DNA from 4 places in the Planococcus sp. FY231025 genome. Region 1 is predicted to be linked to each of the others. Evidence: riboswitches for the same ligand, from Rfam matches in the RefSeq annotation. Region 1 holds a riboswitch; each other region holds the start of a gene.
What was found. A riboswitch is a leader RNA that binds a small molecule or an ion and turns the genes downstream of it on or off. The one in region 1 is predicted to bind S-adenosylmethionine.
Positions count from the first base shown of each region.

Region 2: it holds a riboswitch for S-adenosylmethionine, as region 1 does, so the genes downstream of both, ACTL32_RS16320 (methionine ABC transporter ATP-binding protein) here and ACTL32_RS03540 (transporter substrate-binding domain-containing protein) in region 1, are expected to answer to the same signal.
Region 3: it holds a riboswitch for S-adenosylmethionine, as region 1 does, so the genes downstream of both, ACTL32_RS13280 (methionine ABC transporter ATP-binding protein) here and ACTL32_RS03540 (transporter substrate-binding domain-containing protein) in region 1, are expected to answer to the same signal.
Region 4: it holds a riboswitch for S-adenosylmethionine, as region 1 does, so the genes downstream of both, ACTL32_RS09665 (bifunctional homocysteine S-methyltransferase/methylenetetrahydrofolate reductase) here and ACTL32_RS03540 (transporter substrate-binding domain-containing protein) in region 1, are expected to answer to the same signal.

Region 1 covers NZ_JBQJJG010000004.1:49,328-57,001, forward strand. The annotation lists gene ahpF (alkyl hydroperoxide reductase subunit F) at 1-324, opposite strand, end outside; gene ahpC (alkyl hydroperoxide reductase subunit C) at 337-906, opposite strand; gene ACTL32_RS03530 (YdeI/OmpD-associated family protein) at 1,325-1,897, opposite strand; gene solA (N-methyl-L-tryptophan oxidase) at 2,059-3,201, opposite strand; SAM riboswitch class I at 3,481-3,584, shown strand; gene ACTL32_RS03540 (transporter substrate-binding domain-containing protein) at 3,712-4,524, shown strand; gene ACTL32_RS03545 (amino acid ABC transporter permease) at 4,546-5,265, shown strand; gene ACTL32_RS03550 (amino acid ABC transporter ATP-binding protein) at 5,265-6,005, shown strand; gene mmuM (homocysteine S-methyltransferase) at 6,047-6,979, shown strand; gene ACTL32_RS03560 (Yip1 family protein) at 7,291-7,674, shown strand, end outside.
Region 2 covers NZ_JBQJJG010000011.1:25,849-33,522, forward strand. The annotation lists gene metX (homoserine O-acetyltransferase MetX) at 1-161, opposite strand, end outside; gene ACTL32_RS16310 (O-acetylhomoserine aminocarboxypropyltransferase/cysteine synthase family protein) at 177-1,466, opposite strand; SAM riboswitch class I at 1,571-1,689, opposite strand; gene ACTL32_RS16315 (glycerol-3-phosphate acyltransferase) at 1,824-2,465, shown strand; SAM riboswitch class I at 2,545-2,658, shown strand; gene ACTL32_RS16320 (methionine ABC transporter ATP-binding protein) at 2,794-3,825, shown strand; gene ACTL32_RS16325 (methionine ABC transporter permease) at 3,815-4,465, shown strand; gene ACTL32_RS16330 (MetQ/NlpA family ABC transporter substrate-binding protein) at 4,513-5,355, shown strand; gene ACTL32_RS16335 (M20 family metallopeptidase) at 5,375-6,574, shown strand; gene pepT (peptidase T) at 6,818-7,674, shown strand, end outside.
Region 3 covers NZ_JBQJJG010000008.1:311,168-318,841, reverse strand. The annotation lists gene ACTL32_RS13310 (DinB family protein) at 1-284, opposite strand, end outside; gene ACTL32_RS13305 (hypothetical protein) at 396-707, opposite strand; gene ACTL32_RS13300 (hypothetical protein) at 871-1,125, opposite strand; gene ACTL32_RS13295 (iron-containing alcohol dehydrogenase family protein) at 1,382-2,464, opposite strand; gene ACTL32_RS13290 (MetQ/NlpA family ABC transporter substrate-binding protein) at 2,480-3,298, opposite strand; gene ACTL32_RS13285 (methionine ABC transporter permease) at 3,318-3,989, opposite strand; gene ACTL32_RS13280 (methionine ABC transporter ATP-binding protein) at 3,979-4,992, opposite strand; SAM riboswitch class I at 5,065-5,173, opposite strand; gene ACTL32_RS13275 (hypothetical protein) at 5,261-6,295, opposite strand; gene ACTL32_RS13270 (glycoside hydrolase family 32 protein) at 6,853-7,674, opposite strand, start outside.
Region 4 covers NZ_JBQJJG010000006.1:46,637-54,310, forward strand. The annotation lists gene ACTL32_RS09640 (ABC transporter permease) at 1-401, shown strand, start outside; gene ACTL32_RS09645 (DUF1456 family protein) at 602-1,120, shown strand; gene ACTL32_RS09650 (SRPBCC family protein) at 1,178-1,678, opposite strand; gene ACTL32_RS09655 (ArsR/SmtB family transcription factor) at 1,731-2,063, opposite strand; gene ACTL32_RS09660 (DUF6544 family protein) at 2,393-3,238, shown strand; SAM riboswitch class I at 3,454-3,560, shown strand; gene ACTL32_RS09665 (bifunctional homocysteine S-methyltransferase/methylenetetrahydrofolate reductase) at 3,634-5,490, shown strand; gene metH (methionine synthase) at 5,471-7,674, shown strand, end outside.

The DNA of each region.
Region 1 (7,674 bases):
GATGACTTTCACGTCGGCTTTCGGCGCACGTCCGCTCACTTGCAGCAAAGCAAGGACCAAGGACGTGAACTCATGGCCGAGGGGAATGCCGGCAAACGTGATGCCGGTGTCTTCGCCGATGCGGTTGACGCTGAAGCTCGGCGTTCTTTCAAGCTGTGCATGTTCCACTTTGATGCGGGCAGACATTGCGGACAATTCTTCTACGAGAGCCGCCATGTCGCGGGAGACGTCGTCCCTACCTGCGCTGACTTTGAGCAGCACGTCGCCCTCAAGCAGCTGCAGGTATTGCTCTAATTGTGCTTTTATATCTGCATCTAATATCATGATCAGAACTCCTTATATTTTGCCGACAAGGTCGAGGCTCGGCTTCAGTGTCGCGCTGCCTTCTTCCCATTTAGCCGGGCAAACTTCGCCTGGGTTGTTGCGGACATATTGAGCCGCTTTGATTTTGCCTACTAGCGTGCTTGCGTCGCGGCCGATGCCGTCCGCATTGATTTCCGCTGCTTGGACGATGCCGTCCGGGTCAACGATGAATGTACCGCGCTGTGCAAGGCCGGCTTCTTCGTCCAAGACATCAAAGCTGCGTGAAATGCGTTGTGACGGGTCGCCGATCATGACGTATTGGAGTGTGCTGATCGCGTCTGAATGGTCGTGCCATGCTTTATGCGTGAAGTGAGTATCCGTTGATACAGAATATACTTCAACGCCCAAGCTTTTAAGCGTTGCGTATTGTTTCTGAAGGTCTTCAAGTTCAGTCGGGCAAACGAATGTAAAGTCAGCTGGGTAGAAGCAAACCACACTCCATTGGCCTTTCATGTTTTGTTCTGATACCTCGATAAAGTCACCGCTTCCCGCGTGGTAAGCAGAAGCTGCGAATGGCTGGATTTCTTTTCCGATCAAAGACATATTAAATTCCTCCTAAATGTTTTTTTAGAATGATCAAAGCCAATAATTCCATAAAAAAATATTAATCAAAGTCCATCACCTCAATTAATATAATTATTTAACTATAATCATTCTAATTCCTGCTTCTAATTGTTATATGAAATCGGATATTTGTCAAAGGAAACCCTTGAGTTGAAAAAAATCTTTGAATTACTCCGGAAGTTATGGGAGAGTAAGCGTTATCATTTTTCCTTCTGGACCGTTTTATTTCGAAAAGGAGCAAGAAGAACTAATATAAATATTTTAGAATAATTTTAATTTTCAAACCACAATAACGTTTCTCATGTAGAAAACGTTAATTGATAAAAAGGCTTGGTGCTCGTAAAAGGAGTTGAATCAATTGGACACCGTGTGCGGTAATTTTATCTTGCTGCATGCTTTAATAATCACTCAAGCGTCCATCGTCATTCCATTGGCCGTATATCTTGTTCTCGCGGGTGTTTTTAATGAACTTATCCAATCGTTTATTGTAAATTTCAGAATCAACTTCTTTATATCCTTGGATGTTGTCAATTCTGATTCTCCGGTACAATTCGGGGAAATTCATGAAGTTCTGATAGACCTGCGCGTCTTCTTGCAGACGGGATAAAATCTCTGGATGAACCGCAAACGATTCAGGGCGCATGTCAGGGAGCACGTTCAATCCCTGGTCTTTCATCAACCCCAGCTTTTCGAGCCTCCGCACTCTTTCTTTGTTCAATTCCGTCCAGTTGCTCTTTTTCTGTCTCGGGGAAAGCCTTTGGGCCACTTGGGTGCCGGTAAGCTTCTTCTTGATGCCGTCGATCCAGCCGAAGCAAAGGGCCTCTTCGACTGTGTCCAGGTACTGGAGGGCATCGGGCTGCTGCTTCGTGCCAAGAATCACCCAGCAAAACTTTTCTTTCGTTGAATTTTCTTCCAGCCAATCCCTCAATTCCTGCCGGGTCTTAGCGCCGATCATGTTCACGATTTCCATGCCGGTTCCGTCCTTTCCAAAAGAAGGTTTTCTTTACTATAACGGTTCGGAGAAGGCATGGAAAAGCGCCGGATGCACGAAACAGGGATTTAAAAAGGACTTCCTGAAACGCCGATTAAAGAAGCGTTCAGGAAGTCCTTTTGGAGATGGTCCGAAATTTGTCACTCCACGAATCGGTTAAGCGAGAAGATGGAGATGTCCAATTCACTCCGTCCCTCCAAAACCATTTGGCTCAGGACTTCGCCCATCACGCTTCCGAATTTAAAGCCGTGGCCCGAAAAGCCGCAGGCGAAAATGACGTGCTTGTTTTCAGGATGGAAGTCGACGATGAAATCATGGTCGCTTGAAACGGTATAGAGGCAGGTCTTCGCTTCGAGCAGTTCGCCGTTCGCTTCCGGCAGGAAAGTTTGGAGCACGCGCCTAAGGTCGCCTTCATCGGTTTCATACTGCCCGAAGTTCTGTGAATGCACGTCCGGATCAATCGGGTCCCCGCCGTCGGACCGCCCGATTTTCAGGCCGGTGCCGTCCAAGTTCGGGAAGCCGTACGCCTTGTGGTTGTTGTCCTCGATGAAAAAGGACGGAAAGTGTGCGGCATCAAAAAGAGCGGCAGGGGCTTCGAACCAGCCGACGGCTTTTCGGGTCGGCTGGATGGGCAAATGAAGTTCCGGCAATAATTTCGCTGCCCAGGCACCCGCTGTAACAATCACTTTCTTTGCATAAAAGTCCGTTGTTCCAGTCGAAATTTTCACGCCTTGCGGATCATTGGGGTCAATGTGCTGAACCGGTGTATTGGCAGCAAGGTCTGCTCCGTATTTCAAAGCGGTTTCCTTATAGGCCCGAATGGCATTTTCGCTGTAGATCAGCCCCGATGCCGATTCAAAGCAGCCGATGTACTGGTCTGGCACGGAAAACCCCGGCCATCTTTCGTTGATTTCCCGGCCGTTCAAAATCTCTAACGATAGGTTATGCTTCCGGGCAGAAGCGATCGTTTCCTGAAGAAAAGGGGAGTCTTCCGGGCCGATGCCGAGCACACCGGTGTTCTCGAAAATTTTATGGCCCGTTTCTTGTTCGAGCTGCTCCCATAATTGCTGCGCGCGCTTCACAAGCGTCACATATTGCCGGCCTTCGCCGTACGCATGCCGAATCAGGCGGGTGTCGCCGTGATGGCTCCCTTTAGTATGCGGCGGATCGAAGGCATCGATCAGCAAGGTCTTCGCATTCTGCTTCGCCAAAAAGGCGCCGGCCGCCATGCCCATCGTTCCTGCACCGATGATTGCGACATCATAAACCTGGTCTTTTGTCATGTTCAGTCCGCTCCGCTCTTTGTGGAATTCGAAAGTATGACTAGATGGTATGCAAGATTCCGATGATTGTCAATTGGCCAAAAGAGTGCTGCCTGCCTTGGACGAATGAGCGGTTAGCACTTGAAATAAACCCTTCAATCAAGCGAGGAAGGGAAACACGCCGCATGAATTCCGGACATTTCCCGGGAAATAATTCATCAAAATTCGAAATAGATGAAAAATGTGTTTGACAGAAGCGGTAATCTCAAATACTATCTTAATTATGTAAAAAAATTAAATAACTTATCAAGAGAGACTGAGGGACAGGCCCTGTGACGTCCAGCAACCATCATTTTCATGAGCGGTGCTAATTCCTGCAGGGCATTTGCTCTGAGAGATAAGATCTAGATTAAAACCTATTTCCTATCGAAATAGGTTTTTTTGCGTTTACTTGCCTCATCCATCCCAATAGCGCAAGGTTTTCCTGCAAGGCAGGAGCTTGCGACTCTCTACTAACGAAGGAGTTTTAACATGAAAAGAAAAAATTATTTAACCCTCTCACTGGTTTTATTGATCGGCGCAGGCGGCGTCTTAAGCGGCTGTTCGTCAAAAGAAGCGACAGCCACGGGCGAAGGAGTGATCCTGGTGGGAACGCAGAATGACTATCCGCCGTTTGCGTTTGCGGACGATAACAACGAATTGACCGGCTATGATGTGGAAGTGGTCAAAGCGGTCGATGAGAAACTGGACGGCTACACGTTCGAATTCACCGCCGTTCCTTGGGATAGCATGTTCCTGGCGCTCGAGTCCAATAAAATCCAGGCGATCGCCGACCAAGTCGCGAAAACGCCGGAACGCCAAGAAAAGTATCTGTTCACCGATGAATCCTATTTTGCGGCCGAAACGGTCATTGCCGTGAAGAAGGGACGAGAAGATATCCAGACGATTGAAGACTTGGAAGGCAAGAAAGTCGGGGCTTTGGCCGGCGACTCCTACACTTTGCTCTTGGAGGAATACAATAAGGGAGCAGCGACGCCGATCGAATTGAAATACAGCGAAAGCGGCAACCCTTCCGAGATTCTGCAGGACGTGCAAAACGGCCGAATCGACGCTTATGTCAACGATCCGATCATGATCGATGCAGTTTTGGAGAAAAACGATCTGGGCGTGGAAATTGTCGGGCAGCCATTGGTCAATGACGACATGGGAATCGTCTTGAAAAACGGAGAAGAAGGCGAAAAGCTGAAAGCGCTGATCGACCCTGTTCTTGAAGAGCTCAAGCAGGACGGCACACTCGCGGAGCTGTCGAACAAGTGGACCGGCGGAGAGTACATCCCTGAATAGGTTTGTGGAGGGGAAGAGACAATGGAGAATTTACTGGATATCAATTTTTTAATCGAAAGCTTTCCCGCAATCCTTGCGCGGTTGCCCATCACGATAGGCATCGCAGTGGGGTCGCTGGTTATCAGCTTATTGATCGGCGTGATTACCGCCCTTATCAAAATTTATAAAGTCCCGGTATTGCGGGTGATTTCGTCCATCTACGTATCCTTTATCAGGGGAACGCCTTTACTGGTCCAGATCTATCTGGTGTTTTACGGGATTCCGAAAATCATCTACTATCTGCAGATCGAATACGGCTGGCTCCAGTCGGCGGACGTCAACAGCATCCCGCCTGAAGTCTATGCGCTGGTGGCATTCTCCGTGAATCTGGGAGCTTATCTTTCCGAGACGATTCGCTCTGCGATTGAGTCAGTTGACCGCGGGCAGTTTGAAGCGGCCAAGTCGATCGGAATGAGCCCGTCACAAATGATGATCAAGATCATTTTCCCGCAGGCGCTGGCCACAGCCATCCCGAACCTCGGAAACATGTTCATCAGCACGATCAAGGATACGTCTTTGGTATTCATCATCGGCGTCATCGACATCATGGGGCAAGCGAAAATTCTCGGATCCCGCGGATTGGCATTTTTTGAAGTGTATATCGCGGTATCAATCGTCTACTGGATCCTTTGCATCGCAGTGGAGCGGCTGCTGGTAAGAGTCGAGAAGCGGGCACGCCGATATGAAAGAAGGATTGCGTGATGATCAAATTGGAAAATATCCATAAGTATTTCGACAGCCAGCACGTACTGAAAGGAATCGACTTGAACGTCAAGAAAGGCGAAGTGGTTTCGATTCTGGGGCCGAGCGGTTCAGGCAAATCAACGCTCCTGCGCTGCATCAATTTCCTGGAGGAGCCGACCCGCGGGATTGTGGAGATCGGCGGCAAACGAGTGGACGCCGAATCAGCCAAAAAAGCGGACATCGTCTCCTTACGGAATTCGACCGGCATGGTGTTCCAGCAATACAACTTGTTCAAGAATTTCACGGTGCTGCAAAACGTCATGATCGGGTTGACCAGTGTAAAGAAATTACATAAAGAAGAAGCCGAAAAGCGGAGCATGGAAATCCTGGAACGGGTCGGATTGGCGAACCGGATGAACCATTATCCGGCCCAATTGTCGGGCGGCCAGCAGCAGCGGGTCGGCATTGCGCGGGCACTGGCGCTGGGCCCGGAAGTGCTGCTGTTCGATGAACCGACCTCCTCTTTGGATCCGGAGCTGGTGGACGAAGTGCTGGCGACGATCCGGAAAGTGGCGGACGAAGGGAACACGATGCTGATTGTGACCCATGAGCTCCATTTTGCGCAGGATATCTCCGACCGCGTCGTTTTCATGGAAGACGGACAGATTGTCGAAGAAGGAACGCCGGAACAGCTTTTCAATAATCCGAAAATGGAACGGACAAAGCAATTCTTAAGTAGAGCCAACAGAAGCAACTAAGGACAGTATCTTGAAGGTGGACATGGAAAGGATGAGGATGCATGAACCCGATTGAACAGATTTTAAAGGACTTTCCGGTCCTCATTCTCGACGGCGCGATGGCGACAGAACTTGAGAATTACGGCTGTGATTTGAATGACCGGTTGTGGTCGGCAAAAATCGTCATGGAAAACCCGGAAATGATCAAAAGAGTCCATCTGGATTATTTTGAGGCAGGGGCGGACTGTGCGATCACAGCAAGCTACCAGGCAACGATCCAAGGCTATCAGGAAAGAGGGCTTACAGAAGAAGAGGCGATCCGTTTGATCCAACAGTCGGTCGGGATCGCCGTCGGGGCCCGCGATGAATTCTGGGCAGGCGTTGCAGACAAATCCGCAAGGCCGAAACCGTTAGTGGCGGCTTCCGTCGGCCCCTACGGCGCTTTTCTCTCGGACGGCTCCGAGTACCGCGGCGATTATTCGCTGACCGAAGAGGAGCTCGTGGCTTTCCACAAAGACCGCATCCAGGTGCTAATCGAAGCGGGAGCCGACATCTTAGCGTGTGAGACCCTGCCATGCCTTGCGGAAGCGAAAGCTATCGTACACGTGCTCAAGGATTTTCCGGATGTCCATGCCTGGTTCAGCTTCAGTGCGAAAGACGGGCTCCACATCAGTGACGGAGAAAAGATCTCCGCCTGTGCGGAATGGCTGGACGGCGAAGCGCAGGCAGCGGCCATCGGCATCAACTGCTCCGCGCCAGGCTTTATCGAATCGCTGATTGGTGAAGTGAAAAGCCGGTCTGCCAAACCGGTCATCGTCTACCCGAATTCAGGCGAAGAATACGATGCCAAAAGCAAGACGTGGAGCGAAGAGCCGTCGGCAAACCCGTTCTCCGCCCACACCAAAGGATGGCATGAAGCAGGCGCACGAGTCATCGGCGGATGCTGCAGGACCACACCGGAAGATATCGCAGCCATTGCGGCATGGGCCCGGTGAAGCAGAAAAGAACCGGAAGTCAAAATGAATAAGCCCCCGGATGGATGGGCGAAGCCATAAGTGTCATGGCTTCGCCCATCTTTTTTAGGTGCCGCTTGAAGAAGTAGTGAAGAACAGGCCGCAACGCCGAGCGAATTTCCCCTCTCCCTTGTTGCACAATTCCTTTGTGGATGCGGTGTTTATCAAATAAAAGAATTAAATGCTATATTTTATTTGATAATTCTGATAACTTACAGTAGAAAAGAACAAAGTAAATATTAGTAATTAGAAAAGGCTGTTGCCTAAATGGCAACCGAAAGGAGGGAGAAACCATGGTAAGGGAAGAGCGATTGCGCAAAGAACATGAAGTGAATCCATTCACCGCTATTTGGCTGCGCACACGTGAAACGGTCCGCTTCGTCATTGACCGGAAGCCTGTCAATTTTATTATTCTGCTCATCGTCTTGACAGGCTTTGCATCCGGTCTGATCGGGCTTATGAACACCCGCAGCGCCGATATGGGAGGGTGGAACATCTTTATTCAGGTGCTGATCGGCGGGCCGATCGGCAGTGCTTTCGGCTATTTCATCGGTGCTGCCATCTTGCTGCTGGTAGGGCGGCTGTTCAAGGGGACGGCTTCCTACGGGGACATGTTCAAGGCGCTGGCCACTGCACAGATACCGCAAATCTGGCTCCTGCCGGTGCTGGTCATCTGG
Region 2 (7,674 bases), on a different contig from region 1:
GGATTCTCCGGAGTGCCGATCGAGAACTGGTCGCCTGTCAAAGCGTGGCATAGGAGAGCGACCGGAGCCCCTTCCTTGCCGCAGCGTTCATATGCGAGTTCGACACCTTCCAAGATTTCCGCCGATTCCAGCGCCAGCGAACCAATGGATACGTAAGCCATCTCATTCACCTCCTCTTATGCGTTTTCCAGAACGGCCGCTTTGATGGCCTGTTCGAGGTCGGCGATCAGGTCTTCCGGATTCTCCAGGCCGATCGACAAGCGGATCAATTCTTCCGTCACCCCTGAAGCTTTCAGTTCTTGAGCCGTCAATTGCTGGTGGGTCGTCGAAGCCGGGTGGATAATCAGCGATTTCGCATCACCGACATTCGCCACGTGGGACCATAAAGCGACACTGTCAATCACTTTCCGGCCTGCTTCACGGCCGCCCTTCACGCCGAAATTGACAATCGAACCATAGCCGTCCTTCAAATATTTTTGGGCCAATTGGTGCGACGGATGATCTTCAAAGCCGATATAGTTGACCCACTCCACTTGCGGATGATCCTTCAGGTATTGGGCGATGATGCGGGCATTGCTGTTGTGGCGCGGAATCCGCAGATGCAGCGTCTCGAGCCCCTGCAAAAAGGCATGTGCACTTTCCGCGCTGAGCGATGGTCCGAAATCACGCAGCAGCTGGACGCGGAGTTTGGTCGCAAATGCCGCTCCTGCCGCATCGATTCCATAGCGGATGCCGTGATAGCTTTCATCCGGTTCCGTGTAGTTGGGGAATCGCGGATTGTCGTAGTCGAATTTACCGCTGTCGACGACCACTCCGCCGATGGTCGTCCCGTGCCCGCCAATCCATTTCGTTGCCGAATGAATAACGACGTCCGCCCCGAACTCGATCGGGTTGCTGCCGTACGGCGAAGCGAATGTATTGTCGATCAATAATGGCAGGCCGTTTTCATGGGCAATCTCCGCCACTTTTTCAACATCAAAGACGTTCAGGCTTGGATTGCCGATGATCTCCCCGAAAATCGCTTTTGTCTTGTCTGTGATGGCGCCCCGGAAGTTTTCCGGGTCCGTGCCGTCGACAAATTTCACCGTGATGCCGTATCTCGGCAAGGTATTGGCGAACAAGCTGACTGTGCCTCCGTACAAATTGCTGTCTGCCACGATTTCGTCGCCGGCTTCCGCCAAGTTCATTACGGAGAATGCGATGGCCGCCATGCCGGAAGACAGGGCGACAGCTGCCGACCCGCCTTCAAGAAGAGCCACACGCTGTTCAAATACATCCACCGTAGGGTTCATGATGCGCGAATAGATATTTCCTGCTTCTTTCAAGCCGAACAAGTTCTGGGCATGTTCCGTATTCTTAAACACATAGGAAGTCGTTTTATGGATGGCGACCCCTCTCGCTCCGGTCACTGGGTCCGGCTGCTGTCCGCCGTGCAATAAAAGCGTTTCTGGTTTAAAATTTGTCATTTCTATTCCTCCTAAGGTTTTTTTGATGGAAACCGCGGGTTGAGGAGGGAACAGAAAAAGCCCTCTTCGGTTAAGAAGAGGGCCGTCACATACGGGTATGCCTCCTCTCATCTGCCAGATCCCGTCTTTCCGGATCTGTAGGATTTAGCACCTTTCCAAGCTGAGCTGCTTGTCGGTTGCCGGGCATCACAGGGCCTATTCCCTCCGCCTCTCTTGATAAGAGTATTCAGATTTAGTTTTCCATCATGTCCTGAAGTATATAAAATGGATGTGGGATTTGTCAAGCGGATAATTCTAAAAATTTTGAAACCTGCGCTCTTTTCAAACGTTAAATCTATAAGAGAAGGAGTGGAAAAGATGTTTTCATGGATAGTTATTGCTCTCATCATCGGTTATATTGTCGGCTGCATGCATGGTTCACTGGTCGCGCAGCTATTGACAGGCGTCAACATCAAAAAAGAAGGCGTCAAAAATTCAGGCGCTTCAAATGCAGCCATCGTGCTCGGCTGGAAATACGGAGCGCTGGTCGCTTTCCTGGATATTCTCAAAGGCGCAGCTGCCGTGTGGGTGTTCCGCTGGGCGCTGAATGCTTCTTCACTTTCAGAAGAAACCGTCTGGGCCCTGCTGTTCGTCGTCGGTGCCGGCGTCGTCATTGGACACAACTTCCCTTTCTATATGAGGTTCAACGGCGGAAAAGGAACAGCGGCCGTCATCGGCGTCATGGTGGCGCTCGACTGGAAGCTTGGCTTGGCCGGCCTGCTGCTTCTTGTCGGAGCAGCACTCGCCACCAATTACCTGGTCGCGGGCGTCTTGGTCCTGTATGCCACGTTCTTCGCCATTGCCTGGTGGCCCGCTGAAGGCGGACTGCCTTTGTTCATTGCGGCTGCGCTGTTCGCGATGGCTGTATTCAAGCACACGGAAAACATTTCCCGCATCGCAAACGGCACTGAAAATAAGGTTTCTTCCGTATTCCGGAAAAAGGCTGAAGGATCTTCCTGAAATTTTTTTAAAAGAAAAGGTTGACTTTTTCAACAATCCCCCATAAAGTAGTCCTTACAAATCAAATACGTACATCACTTTCTTATCCAGAGAAACCGAGGGACAGGCCCTATGACGTTTCGGCAGCGGATTCGCATCATGCGAAAACTGTGCTAACTCCTGCAAACGCATTTTTGCGTTTGGAAGATGAGAATGAGATGGTTTCATGCCGAAGCCTTCTTTTTTCTTGTGGATAAGAAAAAAGGGGGCTTTTTTTCGTTCAATTTCGGATAAAAAGCCCTCTGCGAAAAGATTTGCATTACTGGAACAGCTTGAGGAGGCTTACACTATGATTCAATTCGAGGAGGTAACAAAAACCTACCAGTCCGGCAAACAGTCGATCCACGCGCTGAACGGCATCGACCTGACTGTTGAAACTGGTGAAATATACGGCGTCATCGGCTTCAGCGGCGCCGGCAAAAGCTCGCTGATCCGGACAGTCAACCTGCTGGAGCGGCCAAGCAGCGGCCGCGTGCTGATTGACGGAAAAGACATCTCAACCTTGTCCGCAAAAGACATCCGCCAGACGCGGAAAGACATCGGAATGATCTTCCAGCACTTCAACTTGCTGAATTCCAAAACCGTTTTCCACAATGTCGCCATGCCGCTCATCCTTGCCAAAACGCCGAAAAACAAGATCAAGGAACAGGTGAAGGACCTGCTGGATTTTGTCGGTCTGGGCGATCAGGCAGAGAAATATCCCGACCAGCTTTCCGGCGGCCAGAAACAGCGCATTGGCATCGCCCGGGCGCTTGCCACCAATCCATCGGTTCTATTATGCGATGAAGCCACTTCGGCGCTGGATCCGCAGACCACCCAATCCATCCTGGAACTGCTGCGCCGCATCAATCGCGAATACAACATCACGATCCTGCTGATCACTCATGAAATGGGCGTCATCCGTGAAATCTGCGACAAAGTGGCAGTGCTTGAAGCAGGCAAAGTCATCGAACGGGGAACGGTGTTCGAAGTGTTCACCAATCCGCAGCACACGACGACCCAGCGGTTTGTCCGTTCCGTCATGAACGACGAACTGCCGGAATCGCTGCTGAAGCAGATCCAGGACCCGGACCGCAAGCACACCATCTACCGGATCCAGTTCACCGGCGCTTCTGTCGGACAGCCGCTCATGTCGCGGATATCCAGGGACTTCAACCTGGACCTGAATGTTTTGTTTGGCAATATCACCGAACTGCAGGGCGAACCATACGGCAATCTCATTGTCGAATTTACCGGCCCTGCCGCTGAAATCCAGCAGGCCTTAACATCCATACGCAGCAGCAATGTCAAAGTCGAGGAGGTGCGGAATTATGCTAGTTGATAACGAACAAATCCTGGAAGCCCTTTGGGAAACCATCTACATGACGGGCGCATCCTTCCTGTTCTCGCTGGTCATCGGCTTCCCGCTCGGCATTCTGCTGGTCGTTACCCGAAAAGGCCATTTATTGGCGAACGAACCGGTTTCAAAAGTACTGAATATCATCATCAATATTTTCCGGTCCGTGCCTTTCATCATTTTGATGGTCGCCATCATCCCGATCACCCGGCTGATTGTCGGCACATCCATCGGGACGGCCGCTGCCATCGTGCCGCTCGTCTTCTATGCCGGCCCTTATATCGCCCGGCTGATCGAAAACTCGCTGCTTGAAGTCGACCATGGTGTTATCGAAGCTGCCCAAGCCATGGGGGCATCGCCGTTCCAGATCATTTTCCGCTTTCTGATTCCTGAAGCGCTGAGCTCACTGGTTCTGGCCCTGACGATCGCGATCGTCGGGCTGATTGGCGCTTCTGCCATGGCAGGCGCCATCGGAGGCGGCGGACTCGGCGACTTGGCCATCACTTACGGCTATCAGCGGTTTGACACGCTTGTCATGGTCATTACCGTAGCCATCCTGGTCGTCCTTGTACAAGGCGTCCAGTCGGGCGGCAACTTGCTGTCCCGGCGGGTACGCAGAAGATAAATCCGTACTGCAAATTCAATCAAACTAATCTATTGGAGGAATACATCATGAAAAAACTTTCATCTCTTTTATTGCTGGCCATCCTGGCTTTGGTCTTAGCCGCCTGCGGAGGCGGAGACGACAGCGAAGGCGCTGACGGCAACCGCAAAATCACGCTTGGAATCAGCGGCTCGGATACAACCATCTGGGATTACATCGCGGACAAAGCCGAAAAAGAAGGCATCGACCTTGAAATCGTCACTTTCTCGGATTATGTAGCACCGAATATCGCACTTGCTGAAGGCGAACTCGATTTGAACGCTTTCCAGACCATCTCCTATTTTGATGAGTTTGTCGCCGAGCACAATATCGACATCGTTCCGATCGGCTCAACGGTCATTGCACCAATGGGCCTCTACTCCGAGAAATACGAATCCATCGAAGAACTTCCGGACGGTGCACAAATCGCGCTGCCGAACGAAGCGACAAACATGGGCCGCGGATTGCTTCTTCTCCAGGAAGCCGGTTTGATCAAATTGTCCGACGATGCAGGATTGACGGGCACTGCGGAAGATATCATTGAAAACCCGAAAAACATTGAACTTGTGCCGATGATTTCCGGCCAGACGCCGCGTGCAATGCCGGACGTTGCAGCATCCATCATCAATAACGGCATTGCGGTCGACGCCGGCCTAAATCCGACGGAAGATCCGATTGCCCGTGAAAGCGATACGGCAAAACCTTATATCAACCTGATCGCCGCCAGCGCTGAAAATGCCGACGATCCGGATTACCAGAAAATCGTAGAACTTTACCAGCAGGAAGACACAGCCGACTTTATCGTTGAGCATACGAAAGGCGCCCAGATTCCGACATTCGTTCCTGTCGAGGAGCTGGTCGACTACCAATAAACCGCAAGGAGGAATTTCAATGACATCAATCAAAGAAGCAGCCTTGACCATTTCACAGTCCATCGACGCCAAACGAAGCGAGTATATCGCAACAAGCCAGGCCATCCATGCCAAGCCGGAAATCGGCAACGAAGAGGTTTTTGCCAGCGCCACACTCGTCGAATTGCTTGAAGACGCGGGATTCGCCGTTGAGACCGGCGTCGCCGGACACGAAACAGCGTTTTATGCCAGCAAGGAAAGTTCGCTGCCGGGTCCGACAATCGCTTATCTTGCCGAATACGATGCGCTGCCGGGACTTGGCCATGCTTGCGGCCACAATATCATCGGCACGACCAGCGTCGCTGCTGCGATTGCCCTGTCTGAAACGTTCTCCACGACCGGCGGACGGGTAATCGTGCTCGGTACGCCCGCTGAAGAAGGCGGACCGAACGGCAGCGCGAAAGGAAGTTTCGTCAAGCATGGCCTGCTCGAAGGCATCGATGCCGCATTGATGATCCACCCTTCCGGCCGCTCCGCCGTCACAACTCCCTCACTGGCAGTGGATCCGCTGGAATTCCATTTCTACGGCAAGCCGGCGCATGCGGCAGGATCGCCTGAAGAAGGCATCAACGCGCTTGATGCGGTGCTTCAGCTTTTCAACAGCATCAATGCTCTCCGCCAGCAATTGCCTTCCGATGCCCGAGTTCATGGCATCATTACCCACGGTGGCGATGCACCGAACATCATCCCGGAATATGCATCGGCACGTTTCTATATCCGCGGCGATTCGTGGAAAAAAGCGTCCGACACTTCCGCTAAAATCCGCAACATCGCGGAAGGCGCTGCACTGGCGACCGGCACGACCGTGAAAATCGTCCGCTTCCAGAACGAAGTGCAGGACCTGGTGGTCACGCCGGCTCTGGATGCCATCGTCCGCAGCGAACTCGAAGCCGTCGGCGAGGAAGTGGCGGATTCGCGCAACACCGGAATCGGCTCGACGGACGCAGGCAACATCAGCTACGTGGTCCCGACCGCCCATCCATACATCAAAATCGGGCCGGACGATCTGGTAGGCCATACCGCCGAGTTCCGGGAATCCGCAAAATCCGAACGCGGCAATGAAGCCTTGATCCGCGGCGCAAAAGCGCTTGCGAACACCGGCTACCGGCTGTTGACTGAAGCGGCTTTGCTCGAAGAAGTGAAAGCGGCCCACGCACAGTCGCTGGCTGCGAAAATCTAATCTAAACGAATGAAAGGCAGCCAATTGTGGCTGCCTTTTTTGTGTGGAATCGTATTTCCGGGTTCGTTGTGCATATTTTAACTTTTGCTGAGCATATTTTAACTTTCGCTGTGCGTATTTTAACCTTCATTGAGCGTATTTCTTTCTCCATCGTCTCCTGCCCCAACTTGGCGCTGTCGAATTGCCAAAATTCCCGCTTTTCGTGCTAAAATGAAACGAATACATATTCCAGGAGGTCCATACATGATTGAAACATTGATCGAGCGCTTGGTGCGCTATGCAAAAATCGATACACAATCCGATTCTGAAAGCACTGAAACCCCTTCTACGCCCGGACAATGGGATCTTTTGAAGGAACTTGAAAAAGAAATGAATGCCATCGGGCTTGAAGACGTCGGCATGGATGCCCACGGATACCTTTTCGGCACACTGCCTGCCAATACCGATAAGCAAGTCCCGGTTGTCGGCTTCCTTGCCCACGTTGATACTGCTACAGATTTCACCGGCAAAAACGTCAACCCGCAGCGCATCGACAATTATGACGGCAATGACATTGAATTGAACGAATTGGTTTCCATGAAAACCGTTGATTTCCCGGATCTGAAAAATTACGTCGGCCACACTCTGATTACGACTGACGGCACGACATTGCTCGGCGCTGACAATAAAGCCGGCATCGCCGAAATCATGACCGCTATGGAATACCTGATGCAGCATCCCGAAATCAAGCATGGCAAGATCCGTGTAGCATTTACGCCGGATGAGGAAATCGGCCGCGGCCCGCATAAATTCGATGTAGAGCGCTTCGGTGCCGACTTTGCTTACACGATGGACGGCGGCCCGCTCGGCGAACTGCAGTATGAAAGCTTCAACGCGGCGAGCGGCAAACTGACGGTCCAAGGGACAAGCGTCCATCCCGGATCTGCAAAAGACAAAATGGTCAATGCCCAGACTGTAGCCATCCGCTTCCAGGAAGAGATGCCGAAAAATGAAGTGCCTGAACGGACCGAAGGCTATGAAGGGTTTATTCACCTCAATAGTTTCAAAGGCGATGTTGAAGGAGCGGTGCTTTCGTACATCATCCGCGATTTCGACAAAGA
Region 3 (7,674 bases), on a different contig from region 1:
TTGTCCGGAGGCGCATTTAGTTCATCCGGCAATCTGATTTTAACAGGTGGAAAACCGCCGTCTTTGAATAATCTCTCGCCATATTCCGTTTTTCCGAGCGGCTGATCTTCTGCTGACCGGGCGCAAGTTTCCAAATTATCCAGGTATTCGTGGGCGACAACAATTAGATGGTCATACATTTGCCCGACAGACCAGACCCCTGGTGAAGGAATGGTTTTCAGGTGTTCGTCTGAATAACGGCAAAGATCTTTCTGGAACTGCACAAGCAGTTTGGTTTCTGTCATATGGAAACTCCTTTGCTACAGCCTGGCGATACCTATGATTTGCGGTTTTAAGCACATCTATTAATTAATAATAAGTGGTTTTCTACGATGCTGTCGTTTGCGGCATGATTGCTATTGCTCTTCTTCTCCGATATGCCTGTTGGCCCAATCCAAAATCCGCGGATAGGCATCTGCCTTGAACCACGCTTCCGGAGCGAAAGTATCGGTTTCGCCTTGCGGTTTTTCTTCACGGGCGCGGGCCACTTTCAATTGCACCCGGTCTTCGTCCCGCTTTTTGCCGCTTTTGTTTTCGTGCTCATAATGGCCGAACTCTTCTACAATCGCCCGGTATGCATGCAGGGCATCCTCTTTCTGATTGAACTTCCACGATTCCCGCTGGCCGGATGTGCTTAATTGCAAAAAATAATATGCCTCTTTTTCCATTGCCTCCACCTCCAATTACAAAATTTCGATAGGAAGGAGTAAAAAACCTTTTATTGCAGCAACAATGATTTACTATATGGAGTTAGCGTTAACATCTCACATATTTCCGTTTAAAGCCAAGTTTTCCTTCCGGTTTTTTCACTTGCCATTTGAAAAAAACTGCTTATAACCCGTACAGGCCGAGCATAAATATCCCCAAATACAGCAAATATGCCACCGGCAGCAGAATCAGGACAGCTGTTGACGCTTTTTTCCAAAACCCGTTGGAACTCATGGAAGAGGCGATGGCGGCCGATAAATACCCGGCAACTATCAAGAAAATCCACCATTGGCCAATGTACTTTCCGACAAGCGACTGCAGGATCAGGAAAGTAACAAACAGAATCAAAATAGAGACAAACCCTAAGTATTTCCGCAACCGTTCCACTCCTTCCGATTTAACCAATGCGGGTCAACCCGACTTCATATATTTACCATACCACAGTCAATCAAGGGCCTTCCGAAAAAGAATGAAATCCACTTCCTAGGATCACAGCCTTATGTGCTAAAGCTGGCCCCTGTTTCCGGAAATTGTTCCTTAACATAGAAAGAACACCCGCGAAAAGTGTACGGCACTTTTGCGGGCGTTCTCTTTATGGCTCTATTCGTTGTCGGATGCAGCAGGATCTCCTCTTTTATCGGGCGGTCAAGCTTGCTTCGATCCCCTTCATGACTGCGGCGACTTCAGCAGCTTCAATCGGTTCAGTTCGCAGCACATGGATTGTTTCTTCGTCGCGCGTAGCATGAATCGCAATCTCCCCAATCCATTTTCCGGGAATCCCGATTTCTTTTAATGAAGCCGGCAATCCAACTTTTTTATAAAACTCCTTCAGTTTTTCCGCTTCAGCCCCTTTGCCTTCAAGCAGCAATTGCACCAATGTGCCGTATGCCACTTTGTCGCCATGCAGCGCTTTATGGGATTCCGGCGCGATGGTCATGCCATTGTGGATGGAGTGCGCGCCGGCTGTACGGCCGAATTTGTCGCCAAAACCCCCGACCATGCCGCCGACCATGATAATGGTTTCCGCCACTCTGATGAATGCCTCTGACAGACGGCCCTTTTTCGCATCTCCAATGGCTGCTTCTGCATATTCGAACATTTCATCGGCGCAAAGCTTTGCGGTGTAATGGGCGATTTTCAAGGCGATTTGCGGATTCTCGAACCGGCTGATTTGCACATCGGCTTCGTACCATTTTGCGATAGTGTCGCCGATACCCGCAACGAGCAGCGGAACCGGTGCGCCGAGCAATACCCGCGGTTCCGCCAACAGCAGGTCGACGCTTCCCGGGAAGACCGTATAATGGGTCATCGTCCCTTCTTCCGTATAGATGACGCTGAGCGGCGTCCATGGAGCGCAGTTCGAGGCGAGTGTCGGAACGAGGACCGAAGAGGTTCCGGTTTCGTGAGCGACAGCTTTCGCAATATCGAGCACTTTGCCGCCGCCTGCTCCGATGATCGCTTCCGCTCCAAGAGCTCTCACAATATCGCCGACCCGCGCAATTTCTGCCAGTGAGCATTCCCCCTGATACAGATCAAAAGCGGTTTCGACTTTTTCCAGCGCAGGGAAAAACGGACGGAGCGCTTCCCATGATTTAGTCCCGGTCAAAATCAACGCCTTGCTGATGTTTCTAGCGAGCAGTTTCTCTTCCAAGCTATCGAGAACGCCTGCTCGACAGACATATTCAGCCGGTGCGCCTTTTACAATAATGTCTTCCACAAAAGATCTCCTCCCTTAGCGCGTTGCCATCCATTCCGGTTTGCCGAAGCCTTTGAAATCCGAATCGATCAACGCTTCGAATTCCGATGATTCCACAATTTCCACTAAATCTTTGGCGAGCTCGGTGTCTTTGTTTTCGGTTTTCACTGCCACCAGGTTACGGTAGCGGTCAGGCATGTCTTCAAGCACAAGTGCATCCAGCAGGTCCATATCAGCGGCAAGTGCAAAGTTGCCCGGAACCGCTGACAAATCGGAGCTTTCCACTGCCCGCGGCAAGCCGCCCGCTTCGATTGGCTGGAACTCCAGGTTTTTCGTATTCGTCTGGATGTCCTTCTCGGATACGGTCAATTCTTCTGCTGCCGGATCCAATGTGATCAAGCCGTTGTCCTGCAAGACCAGGAACGTACGGGCTGCATTCACCGGATCGTTCGGGATCGCAATGGTCGCCCCGTCCTTGATTTCTTCAAGCGAACCGAATACATTCGAGTAGATGCCCATCGGAGCAGTAGGCACCGTAATCAGCCCCGCCAAGTCCATGCCGTTTTCCTTTGAGAAGTTTTCAAGGTAAACGGAATGCTGGAACAAGTTGGCATCGAGGTCGCCGTTATCCAACGCATTGTTCGGCTGGATGTAATCGCTGAATTCTACGATTTCCACTTCATAGCCTTTTTCTTCAAGCGCCGGTTTGAACGCCTCGTTCAGCATGTCGCTGTATGGGCCGGCGGTGCCGCCCAGTTTGATGGATTTGGAGTCGGCGCTGGATTCTTCCCCGCTGCAAGCAGCAAGCAGTGTGAGCAGTACGAATAGTGCAGCTAGTAAGGCAATCTTTTTCATATGAGTTTCTCTCCCTTTTCTATCGTTTGTCTATTGCTTTTGACGTCCAATCTCCAAGCTGCTGAAGGATTTGGACGAGAACAATCAAAATGACGACCGTGACGATCATGATCGTGTTGTCGTAGCGGTAATAGCCGAAGCGGATCGCCAAATCACCGATGCCGCCTCCACCGACGACGCCTGCCATGGCAGAATAAGCGACCAGCGAGATGATCGTAATAGTGACGCCCTGGACAAGGCCTGTCTTCGCTTCCGGCAGCAGCACATCCTTGATGATCATCCACGGAGTGGCGCCGACCGCGACAGCCGCTTCGATGACGCCTTTATCGATTTCCCGCAAGGAGGTCTCGACGATGCGGGCAAAAAACGGAATTGCGGCAACCGACAGCGAGACGCTGGCTGCAGCAGGGCCGATTGTGGAGTCCACCAGCAGTTTCGTCAGCGGAATCAGCGCGACCAGCAGAATAATGAATGGGATGGAGCGCACCATATTGACAACAAAGCCCAAGACCGATTTAACGAACCGGTTCTCCAGAAACAGGCCTCGGTCGGTAACGAAAAGAATGATGCCGAGCGGCAAACCGATGACGATGGCGATTGCCAAGGAGACGCCGATCATATACAAAGTTTCGCCGAATGCTTTTGAAATGTCCGGCCATAATTCCATCATATGCTGAAAATCAAAGCCCATTTTCAATCACCTCCACAGTAGCGCCCCGGCCTTCCATATAAGTGATGGCCCGGCTGATATTTTCCGGTCTGCCCTGGATTTCCATCAGGAACAGGCCAAGCGGTTTTTCCTGGATATATTCGATGGATCCATGAAGAAAATTCCCTTTGACATCGAAATGCTGAACCGTGTCGGTAATGACGCCTTCCCCGGCGACTGCGCCTTTGAACTGCACTTTGATGACGCTCCCGGTGCAGGCCGCCAGTATCGGAGCCGGCACATCAAAAGACACGACCGATGAAATGAATTCCTTCGTCAATGCCGTTTTTGGCGAGGAGAACAGGTCGTAAACTTCGCCTTCTTCGATCACCCTGCCGCCTTGCATCACAGCCATCCGGTCACAGATTTCTTTGACAACATTCATCTCGTGCGTGATCAGGACGATCGTAATGTTCAATTCCCGGTTGATCTTCTTCAACAGCCGCAGGATGGACAGTGTCGTATTCGGATCAAGCGCAGATGTCGCTTCATCACACAGCAGGACAGAAGGATTATTGGCAAGCGCCCTGGCAATGCCGACGCGCTGCTTTTGCCCGCCGCTCAACTGCGAGGGGTATACATCCTTCTTATCGGACAGGCCCACCATCTCAAGCAGCTCATCGACTCGTTTGGCCGCTTGTGCCTTCGGAAGTTTCGCCGCCTTCAAGGCAAAAGCGATGTTTTCACTGACCGTCTTCTGGCTGATCAAATAAAAATGCTGGAAGATCATGCCGATTTTCAGCCGCGCCTGCCGCAGCCCTTCGCCTTTCAATTGAGTGAGATCCACCCCGGCGATTTTGATTTCGCCGCTGGTCGGGCGTTCCAGCAGGTTCATGCAGCGGAGCAAGGAGCTCTTCCCCGCTCCCGAGTAGCCGACAATGCCGAATACTTCGCCTTCACCCACTGTCAAGGAGACATTGTCCACGCCGGTGACGGTGCCTTTTTTCGTCTGGTACTCTTTTGAAAGATTCGTGATGCTGATCATGGCGGTGCCCCCTCTTTTTTATGCCAATAAAAAATGCCTCTTCCATTAAGAAAGAGGCACCGAATTGGATTAGGCTTATCTCTCAGAATAGATTCATTCTGCAGGAATTAGCACCTTCCCAGATCGCTCTGGAGGTTGCTGGACGTCATAGGGCCTGTCCCTCGGTCTCTCTTGATAATGTTCCATATGTAATTGTTTTTAGCATGTACCCAATAGTAAAGAACATTCAGCCGGTTGTCAAAGCTTTTTTAAGATTTTTATTTTTTAGTTAACCGAAATTCAATTCCTCGTCCACTCTGCCGATGACCATATACGCCGAAGACCCGTTGAAATAATAGGCCGGCTGATTCCCGCTATCGGCCCGGCAAATCGCTGATGGGATTTCAATTTCCCGCAGCGCCTGCATCAGTCCTTCTACGGCATTGGTGAATGTCGGACCCGTCACGCCTGTCATAACATGCGTATCCAAAAAATACGATTTGGCATCAAGCGGCTTCATTGGTTTTTCCGCACAACTATTCAGCAATAAATGCTTGAGCAGGAACGCATGGGCAGCTGGCAATTTTTCGCGGATGCCATTATAGATCAATTCTGGGCCTTCCGTGTTGAAAAAAAGGGTGATGGTATCTTTCGGATCCTTTTCAATCGCCTTCAAAACTTGTGCATGGGCGCAATGAATATGTTCATCCGCCGAAAGGATGCGGTAGGCGGAATTCCGGAGTTCATCCGTGCTGCGGCAGAGCTCTGCGAACATTTCCGTAAAGTCCCCGCTTTCGAGGGCCGCTGAAGAAACGGAACTCGCCGCAAATGCCCGGCTGCCGATATGCAACGAGCTGCTCGACATATACAGCAATGCACGCTTTACCTGATCGGCATTCAGTTGATAAGCATTCTCCGGATAACGGGATTGGTTGTCCAGTGCCTGTTGCAGCTGGCAAAGAGCTTCGACGTGCATATGCTGCTGGTGAAATAGCCCAGCCAGGCGGTATGCAGCGAGCGGATTCACCGGGTCGTAATGCAGCACTTTTTTCAAAGCTTGTTCTGCCGCATAGCGCTGATTGGCATCGCTGGATGCCGCCTGGCCGCAATAGCACAGCAGGAAATTGATCAATTTCTGTTGGATGTATGTATAGTAATGTTCATAATCTGCATCTTCCGCCGCCAACAGCTTAAGATGGGTGTGCATTGCATCATAAAGTTCAATCTTGGAATAATCCAAATTCCCTTGGTTATTTTCAGCTTGAAAGTGAATCTCCTGCTCCAATTCTTCCAGTTCATCCAAACTTATGTCATGATATCGCATGTTCTTCCCCCTAAATAAAAAAAGACCGTTGTATAACTCTGTAAAATGTTATGGTGGGATAATATGATTGCGGTACAAATACTATTATTAAGATATATTTTACATTTCTAACAAAGTTATATCATTTTCATGATACCAATCCTTAATTCGATACACAATATGCGTTTTATTAATTTTTTGTAAAAGGGATGTTTTTTTGAATTTCAGTTCCTTGTAGACTTTCATTAAATTGTCTAAGGACCGTTCTTTTGGCAAAACAAGGCATCCGAGCTTATTCAAATAAAATCTATAAAACCGGCAGAGGTTTGGACACAATGCCATAAACTGCCGGTTTCTATGCTTTGGGACATTTAAATATGCAATTTGATTTAAAGAATATATATAACCGTTAGTCTGCAACAATGAAAAAATCATTTCATCCGACTTCCGCTTCTCCTTGCCGTACATTTTGTGAAATTAAAATTGAAAAACAAAATGTTCTGATGAACTGGTTTGTAGAATCCAATGCTTTGCTTATGCCAGATACATTTCTTCAACGGAAAACGAGGGCGTCAGTTTTAAACAGAATGATTCATGAAATGCTTAGGATTTCGCAAGTTCCACTTTTCAAGCAATAACTCCACATGCCCATCTGATGTAAAGAAAACATCTAAATCAGTTGCTAGCGCAAAAAAACGGGCCGTGAACACTTCCTCCCCTCCATTGACAAAAACTTCAATGGCACTCGTGTCCAGAAAAATATGAAGCTCCTCAAGCGTAGCCAAAAAACAGCTTCGGCTTTCAACCGTGCCGTTTAGAAATCGTTTTCGCACCATCGTTAACCGCTTCTTCTGTTGATCGTAAATAAGCGTTATATTTTTGCGGATTTCTATTTTTATGTTGCCGGCCAGGTTCTGCAGAAAATGGATCTTCAGCTCCCCTACATTCCCCGAAAGCTCTGGCCACGTCTTTGTTTCATTATCTAAGCTTGATTGGAATGAAAGCCCTTGCGTTTCCCGCAACAACTTTAGTTCCGGCAATGGCTTTTGAATAATCCGATCTTTTCTCAGCTCTAATTCGCGTGGCATCGTTAAGGCATGGACCCAGCCTTTTTCAATTGTGGGCAAATGGGATTCCTGTTCCCCTGTAATTCCCATCCAGCCAAGCATGATCCGCCTTCCTTGTTTATCCTGAAACGTCTGCGGGGCATAAAAATCAAAACCACGATCCAACTCTGTAAATTCGCCATGGGGGAACTCAGTTGTTCCAACTTTCCATCTGCCGACAAAATAGCCAGACTGATGCGCATTATGGTAAAAGGAATTTTTCGCTTTCAACCCTTGAGGGGAAACGATGAGGATGTCTCTTCCATCAAGCTCAAAAAAATCTGGACACTCCCA
Region 4 (7,674 bases), on a different contig from region 1:
TGATCGTCCTTGGCTTTGGGCTGGGCTTCCGGCCGGAAGGCGGCGTGATCGGCGTACTGGCGGCGGTAGGGCTGATTCTGGTCTTCTCGTTCAGCTTGTCCTGGGTCTGGACCGTCTTCGGTTTGATCGTGCGTTCGGAGAAATCGTTGATGATGATCAGTTTCCTGGTATTGATGCCCTTGACATTTGTCAGCAACGTATTTGTTGATCCCCGGACTTTGCCCGCTTGGCTGCAGGGATTTGTTGAAATCAACCCGATTTCGGTCCTTGCTACGGCTGTACGCGGAGCCATGCACGGAACGGCGACATTGCAGCAGGTGGTTTGGGTGTTCATCGTTTCACTGATCATGACGGCCGTGTTTGCGCCGATCACGATTTATTTGTACCGAAATAAAAAGTGACTATGCCGCGTATGAAAAGGCGTTATCCAGGCAAACTCTTATGGAGTCCGCGTGGGATAATGCCTTTTTAATTTACCTGCCAAAAGGAGGATGCCCTTTGCACGGTCGATGCTTGGATAATACCGCAATTGTGCTATCATTAGATTTGATTAAATGCGAAAGAGGAACACCGTTGCTAAAGGAATAGAGGAGGATGACCGATGGACAATAACGATCTACTGATTCGGTTGAGATATGCGCTGGATATCAAAAACAGCGATGTAGCAGAAATCTTTAAGCTGGGCGACATCGACCTGTCAAAAGAAGACGTGCAAAAAGTACTGACGAAAACGCCGGACGATTACGAAGAGGAAGACGCAGGCATCTTTGAAGAAGGCAAAAACGATGATTACATCCCTGTGGATAATGCGATGTTCGAGTCGTTCCTGAACGGCCTGATCGTTTTCAAAAGAGGGAAGCAGGAGCCGAAGCCTGGGCAGCCGGAAAAGCCGCCGCTTACAAATGAACCCTCGAAAAACCTGTTGTTGAAAAAAGTGAAAATCGCGCTGCAATTGACGAGCGAGGACATGATCGACATTCTGGCGCTCGCCGGCGTCACTGTAACGAAAGGCGAGATGAGCGCGATGCTGCGAAAGCAAGGCCACAAGAACTACAGCATCTGCGGCGATCGCTATGCACGGAACTTCTTGAAAGGCCTGGCAATCAAGTACCGGAAATGATGGAGCAGCGACAAAAAAACAGCCTTCCCGCTATTCGGGGAAGGCTGTTTTGCTGTCTTACATGCTGTTCAAATGCTGTTCCAATCGGTCAAGGGTTTCGGTCATGCCTTCGACCATTCCCATATCCATCACTTTCTTCAAGTCTTCTTCAGAGTCGAACAAGGTACGGATGGCCAGGCGGGTGCCGTTGCCTTCTTCGATAAATTCAACCGTGATCTTCATGCTCGGGAAGCCTTCCGCATCGTTGCCGTTTTCATCGGAAAATTTGTCGATGTAGACAAGCCGCTCAGGAGCGGTGACTTCCTGGTATATAGATTTACCCCAAGCTTCATCCCCTTCAGGCGAACGCATGCAATAATGCCAGATGCCGCCCGGGCGGACATCCATTTGGTAATTAGTGGTCATCCAGCCAATTGGACCCCACCAATTTTTGATTTGCTCAGGTTCGGTGTATGCAGAAAATACAAGCTCTCTAGGTGCCATAAAAAAACGTTCTATCACCAGTTCCAGTCCTTCGACTCGCGTAAAGGTCTCGTTCGACCCTTTATTGACTGACATTGTGATTCCTCCTTATGGTTTGCTTGATTTCAGTGGCTCCACGACCCGGCAGTTACGGTTTGTTTTCCTCCTTTCGTTTTTTTTGGACTTCGTGTAAATAACCATCCAATCGGTCGAACCGGTCTTCCCAAAGATGGCGGTATGAATCGGTCCATTCCTGGATTTCCTGAAACGGCTCCGGGTTCAACTGGTAAACACGTCGATTGGCAATGGGGCGGACGGCGACGATGCCGGCTTCGCTTAGCACACGGAGGTGCTTGGAAACTTGCGGCTGCCGAAGATCCAGCTTTTCCGCGATTTCCCCCACTGTCAGCGGACCTTGCTTCAATAACTCCACAATGTTCCAGCGATTTGGTTCTGATAAAGAATGCAATAGTGTTTTCATAATCCCATTATACCTCTAAGAGAATATTCCCGTAAAGGGATATTTTTTGATAAGTCAATTTTTATATGTCTTCGAATGGCAGCAAAGATCAACAATTCTCTCCATCAAATAATAGTCTTTGAGAATTGGTTTAATTTCATACTTACATAATAATGAATCTCTTAGGTTCTGGCTAGAGTATTTGGTATTTATCTGTTTTTTTAACGTATATCTCATGTGTAATAACAGGAGAACCGATTCCATTGTCGTAATAGTATTAGATACAGAAAACCGAAGATGCTGCTGTTGGCCAACAAAAGTCCGTTTTAGATAAGGAAGGGGACTGAGTGATGAAATTCTTAATGTCAGCTCTAGTTGTGCTTGCCTCGATATTGTTTGTTGCTAAAAGGGCCAGCCGCGATTCACCAACTGAATCGCCGAAAGGAGAGTTGCTGAAGGGACTGGATGCGCCTTTGAAGGAAGTGGCTTCGGAAGAGCTCGCCGCTCTTCCATCGCCTGTGCGGAAATGGATGGAATGGAGCGGCGTTGCCGGCAGAGAAGAAATCCGCAGCGTTTATGCGAAGCAAATCGGCCGGATGAAGCTCAAACCCAAACAGGAAAAGTGGATGGCGTCTGAAGCACGGCAATACACCACTGCTGAGCCTCCCGGATTCATCTGGAAAGTGAAGATGAAAATGGGAAACGGGCTTTTGGTTACCGGCAAGGATGAGTTTCGAGAGGGCAAGGCGGACATGCGAATCAAAATGGGGGGACTCTTCCCTATCGGGAAAACCTGCAACAATCCGAAGGCTGACCAGTCGTCGATGCAGCGGTATTTAATGGAGCTAAGTGGCTTTCCGTCCGCTGCTTTGAGCAGGTATGTCGAATGGAAGGCAATTGACGCCCATACAGCGCGAGCAGAAATGGCATACAATTGGGTGGTAGGAAGGGCAACTTTTCATTTTGGTGCGGACGGAGAGCTACTTAAAGTTACGGCAATGCGCTTCAAGGACAGCGACGAGAAGGCAGAACTCGTACCGTGTACTGCCCATATCCGAAAATACCAGACAGTGGACGGGATCCGTCTGCCATCCGACATCGCAATCACCTGGGAGTTGGCCGAGGGACCGTTCACTTGGTATGAGTTTACGATGCGGGACGTGGCATTTAATGTGGCAAAGCCTGAAGGGTTTTAACAGGAAAGATGAGAAACGGCTGGTAAGATTTTATACATCGCTATGCGCATCGCAGCTATTTTGTGGAATTTCGTCAAAAAAGAAAATGAGTTGGAGTCAGATTTGGGTCTTAGTTGAAAGCTTATAACAGAAATTTCTTTCTTTTTAGACAGATTGCCTTGACCTGCGGCCGATATGGGGTTAATATTTTAGGATATAAAAAATTGAATAATAGATTCTTATCGAGAGAAGTTGAGGGACTGGCCCTATGACGCTTCAGCAACCAGCCGTTACCGGTCAGGTGCTAAATCCAGCAGGCATTTCCATGCCTGAGAGATGAAGAAGAACGAGTATGTTATCGTAAAGCCTTCTTTTTCATGGAGGGCTTTTTTTATTTGCATAGGAGGATGAGCGGCATGAAGTTATTGGAAGCGTTGAAGACAAGGGTATTGACGGCGGACGGTGCAATGGGAACGCTTTTGTATTCGTATGGCATTGAATACTGCAACGAGGAGCTGAACATCCAGCGCCCGGAAATCATTGAGAAGATCCACCACGACTATATCCGGGCAGGGGCGGATATCATCCAGACCAACACCTACGGAGCGAACGCGCATAAGCTTGCGCGCTACGGACTTGAGGAGCAAGTGAAGGACATCAACCGTGCGGCGATTGAAATCGCGAAGCGCGCCGCGGCGCCCGGCGGCCAATTTGTCTTCGGGACAATCGGCGGCATCCGGGGCTTCCGCAAAAGCGACGCGACGCTCACAGAGATCATCGCGATGGTCGACCAGCAGGCGCAGCACCTCCTGTCCGGCGATCCGGACGGCCTCTTGCTTGAGACGTATTATGATTTCGAGGAGCTTGCCGCAACCGTCACCCATCTGAAAACCCTCACGGAAACGCCGCTCATCGCCCAAGTGTCGATGCACGAGCCGGGCATCCTGCAAAATGGCATGTTGCTGAACGACGCTTTAAAGGAGCTGGAAGCGCTCGGTGCAGACATTGTCGGCGTCAATTGCCGCCTTGGTCCGCATCACACGATCCAGGCGTTCGAAGGCGTCGAGCTGCCGAAAAAGGCATTCTTGTCCGCCTATCCGAATGCGAGCCTGCTCGACGTCGAAGACGGCCGCATCGTCTATGAATCGGAAGCGGATTATTTCGGCCGCGCAGCTTTGCTGCTCCGGGAAGAAGGCGTACGCTTGATCGGCGGCTGCTGCGGCACGACCCCGAAGCATATTGCGGAAACGAAAAAACGCTTGCGGAACTTGGCGCCGGTGACAGAGAAGAAAGTGGCAGAGAGAAAGCCGATTGTCATCCGCGAAGCGGAAGCGCTGGACGTCAAGCCGCTCCACGAAAAAGCGAAGACTGAGCGGACGATCATCGTTGAGCTCGACACGCCGCGCCATCTGGATATCACCACGTTCATTGAAGGCTCGAAAGCGCTGGATGCAGCAGGTATCGATGCGCTGACGATGGCGGACAATTCGCTCGCTTCGCCGCGCATCTCGAACATGGCGATGGGCTCGATCCTGAAACAGGAAAACATCCGGCCGCTCGCGCACATCACGTGCCGCGACCGCAACCTGATCGGCCTGCAATCGCATCTCATGGGGCTTGATGCCCTTGGCATGCATGATATATTAGCGGTAACGGGCGACCCGACAAAAGTGGGTGATTTCCCGGGGGCGACGAGCGTCTATGACGTCTCGAGCATGGAACTGATCCAATTGATCAAGAAGCTCAACGAAGGCATTTCATTTTCCGGCAAGCCGCTGCGCAAGAAAGCGAACTTCTCGGTGGCGGCGGCGTTCAACCCGAACGTCCGCGTCGTCAGTCGGGCCGTCAAGCGCATGGAACAGAAAATCGAGAGCGGGGCGGATTATTTCATTTCCCAGCCGGTCTATACAAAAGAGAAAATCATTGAAATTTACGAGGAAACGAAGCATTTGGAGACCCCGGTCTTCCTTGGCATCATGCCGCTGACGAGCATCCGCAGTTCGGAATTCCTGCACAACGAAGTGCCAGGCATCAAATTGTCGGAAGATGCGCTCGAGCGCATGCGCGCATGCGGCGAAGACAAGGAGCGGGCGACAGCGGAAGGCATCCAGATTGCCAAGGAATTGATCGATACCGCAGCCGGGCTCTTCAACGGCATCTATCTGATCACGCCGTTTTTGCGCTATGAAATGTGCGTGGAATTGATCGATTACATCCGACAAATAGATTTGCAGAAAGCGAGCGATAACAGCCATGTCGAAACCTCTCATTGAACAACAACTCGAAAAACGGATCCTCATCATCGACGGAGCGATGGGCACGATGATCCAGAACGCCGACCTGTCGCCGGAAGATTTCGGTGGTGAAGAATTCGACGGGTGCAACGAGTACTTGAACATCGTCCGCCCGGAAGTCATCGAAGGCGTCCACGATGCGTATTTGGAAGCGGGGGCGGATATCCTCTGCACGAATACGTTCGGCGGCACGCCGATCGTGCTCGATGAATACGGCCTTGGCAGCCAGGCGCCTGAAATCAACCGGCGCGCTGTCGAAATCGCCAAAGCGAGTGCCGCGAAATTCTCTACGCCGGAATGGCCGCGCTTTGTGGCAGGCGCCATCGGACCGACGACAAAGACGCTGTCGGTGACCGGCGGGGTGACATTCGATGAAATGAAGGACAATTTCTACGTCCAGGCGAAAGCGCTCGTCGAAGGCGGAGCGGATCTGATCCTATTGGAAACGAGCCAGGACATGCTCAATGTCAAGGCGGCGACGATCGGCATCAAAGAAGCGTTCAAAGAGCTCGGGAAGGAATTGCCGATCATGGTGTCCGGCACGATCGAACCGATGGGCACGACGCTCGCCGGGCAAAGCATCGAAGCGTTCTATATTTCGATCGAGCATATCAAGCCGCTGTCGGTCGGCCTGAACTGCGCGACGGGGCCGGAATTCATGACCGACCATATCCGTTCGCTGTCCGAGCTATCGGACGGCTTTGTCAGCTGCTACCCGAATGCGGGGCTGCCGGATGAGGAAGGCCATTACCACGAAACGCCTGAATCGCTGTCGAAAAAGCTTCGCGGCTTTGCGGAAAAAGGCTGGCTCAATGTGGTCGGCGGCTGCTGCGGCACGACGCCTGCACACATCCAAGCGGTACGTGAAGCGATGGAAGGGATTCCGCCAAGAAAGCCGGAAGCGGAAAGCCATGGCCATGCAGTATCCGGCATTGAGCCGCTGCAATACGATGAAACGATGCGGCCGCTGTTTATCGGCGAGCGTACGAACGTCATCGGCTCACGCAAGTTCAAGCGGCTGATCATCGATGGCCAATTCGAGGAAGCGGCGGAAATTGCCCGGGCGCAAGTGAAGAACGGTGCACATGTCATCGATATCTGCCTCGCGAACCCGGACCGTGATGAACTCGAAGATATGACGGCATTCATGCAGGAAGTTGTCAAAAAAGTGAAAGTGCCGCTCGTCATCGATTCCACGGATGAAGATGTCATCGAAGCGGCGCTGAAATTCTCGCAAGGGAAAGCGATCATCAACTCGATCAACCTCGAGGACGGGGAGGAGCGCTTTGATGCCGTCATGCCGCTTGTGAAAAAATACGGCGCGGCTGTTGTCGTCGGGACGATCGACGAAGCCGGCATGGCGGTGACGCGCGAGCGGAAGCTCGAAATCGCGGAGCGCTCGTATGAATTATTGACCGGCAAATGGGGGCTCGAACCGGAAGACATCATTTTCGATCCACTCGTCTTCCCGGTCGGCACCGGCGATCAGCAATACATCGGCTCGGCTGTCGAGACGATCGAAGGCATCCGCCTGATCAAAGAAAAGCTGCCGCGCAGCTTGACGATCCTCGGCATCAGCAACGTATCATTTGGCTTGCCGCCGGTCGGCCGCGAAGTGCTGAACGCGGTCTACTTGTACCATTGCACGCAGGCGGGGCTTGACTACGCCATTGTCAACACGGAGAAATTGGAGCGCTACGCTTCGATTCCGGAAGCGGAAATCAAGATGGCGGATGAGCTGCTGTTTACGACAACGGATCAGACGCTTGCGGACTTCACCGATTTTTACCGCGACAAGAAAAAAGAAAAAAGCGAAGACGATATTCCGAAGACGGTGCCGGAGCGCCTGGCCTACTATATTTTAGAAGGCACGAAGGAAGGGCTCATTCCGGATCTGGAAAAGGCACTCGACATGTACGACACGCCGCTTGACGTTATCAACGGGCCTTTGATGGAAGGGATGGCGGAAGTCGGCCGTTTGTTCAACGACAACCAGCTAATTGTCGCAGAAGTGCTGCAAAGCGCTGGCGTCATGAAAGCTGCGGTTTCATTCCTTGAAGGCTTTATGGAGAAAAAAGCAGCAGACGATTCCGGCAAAGGGAAAGTGGTGCTCGCGACTGTCAAAGGCGACGTCCACGACATCGGCAAGAACCTGGTCGACAT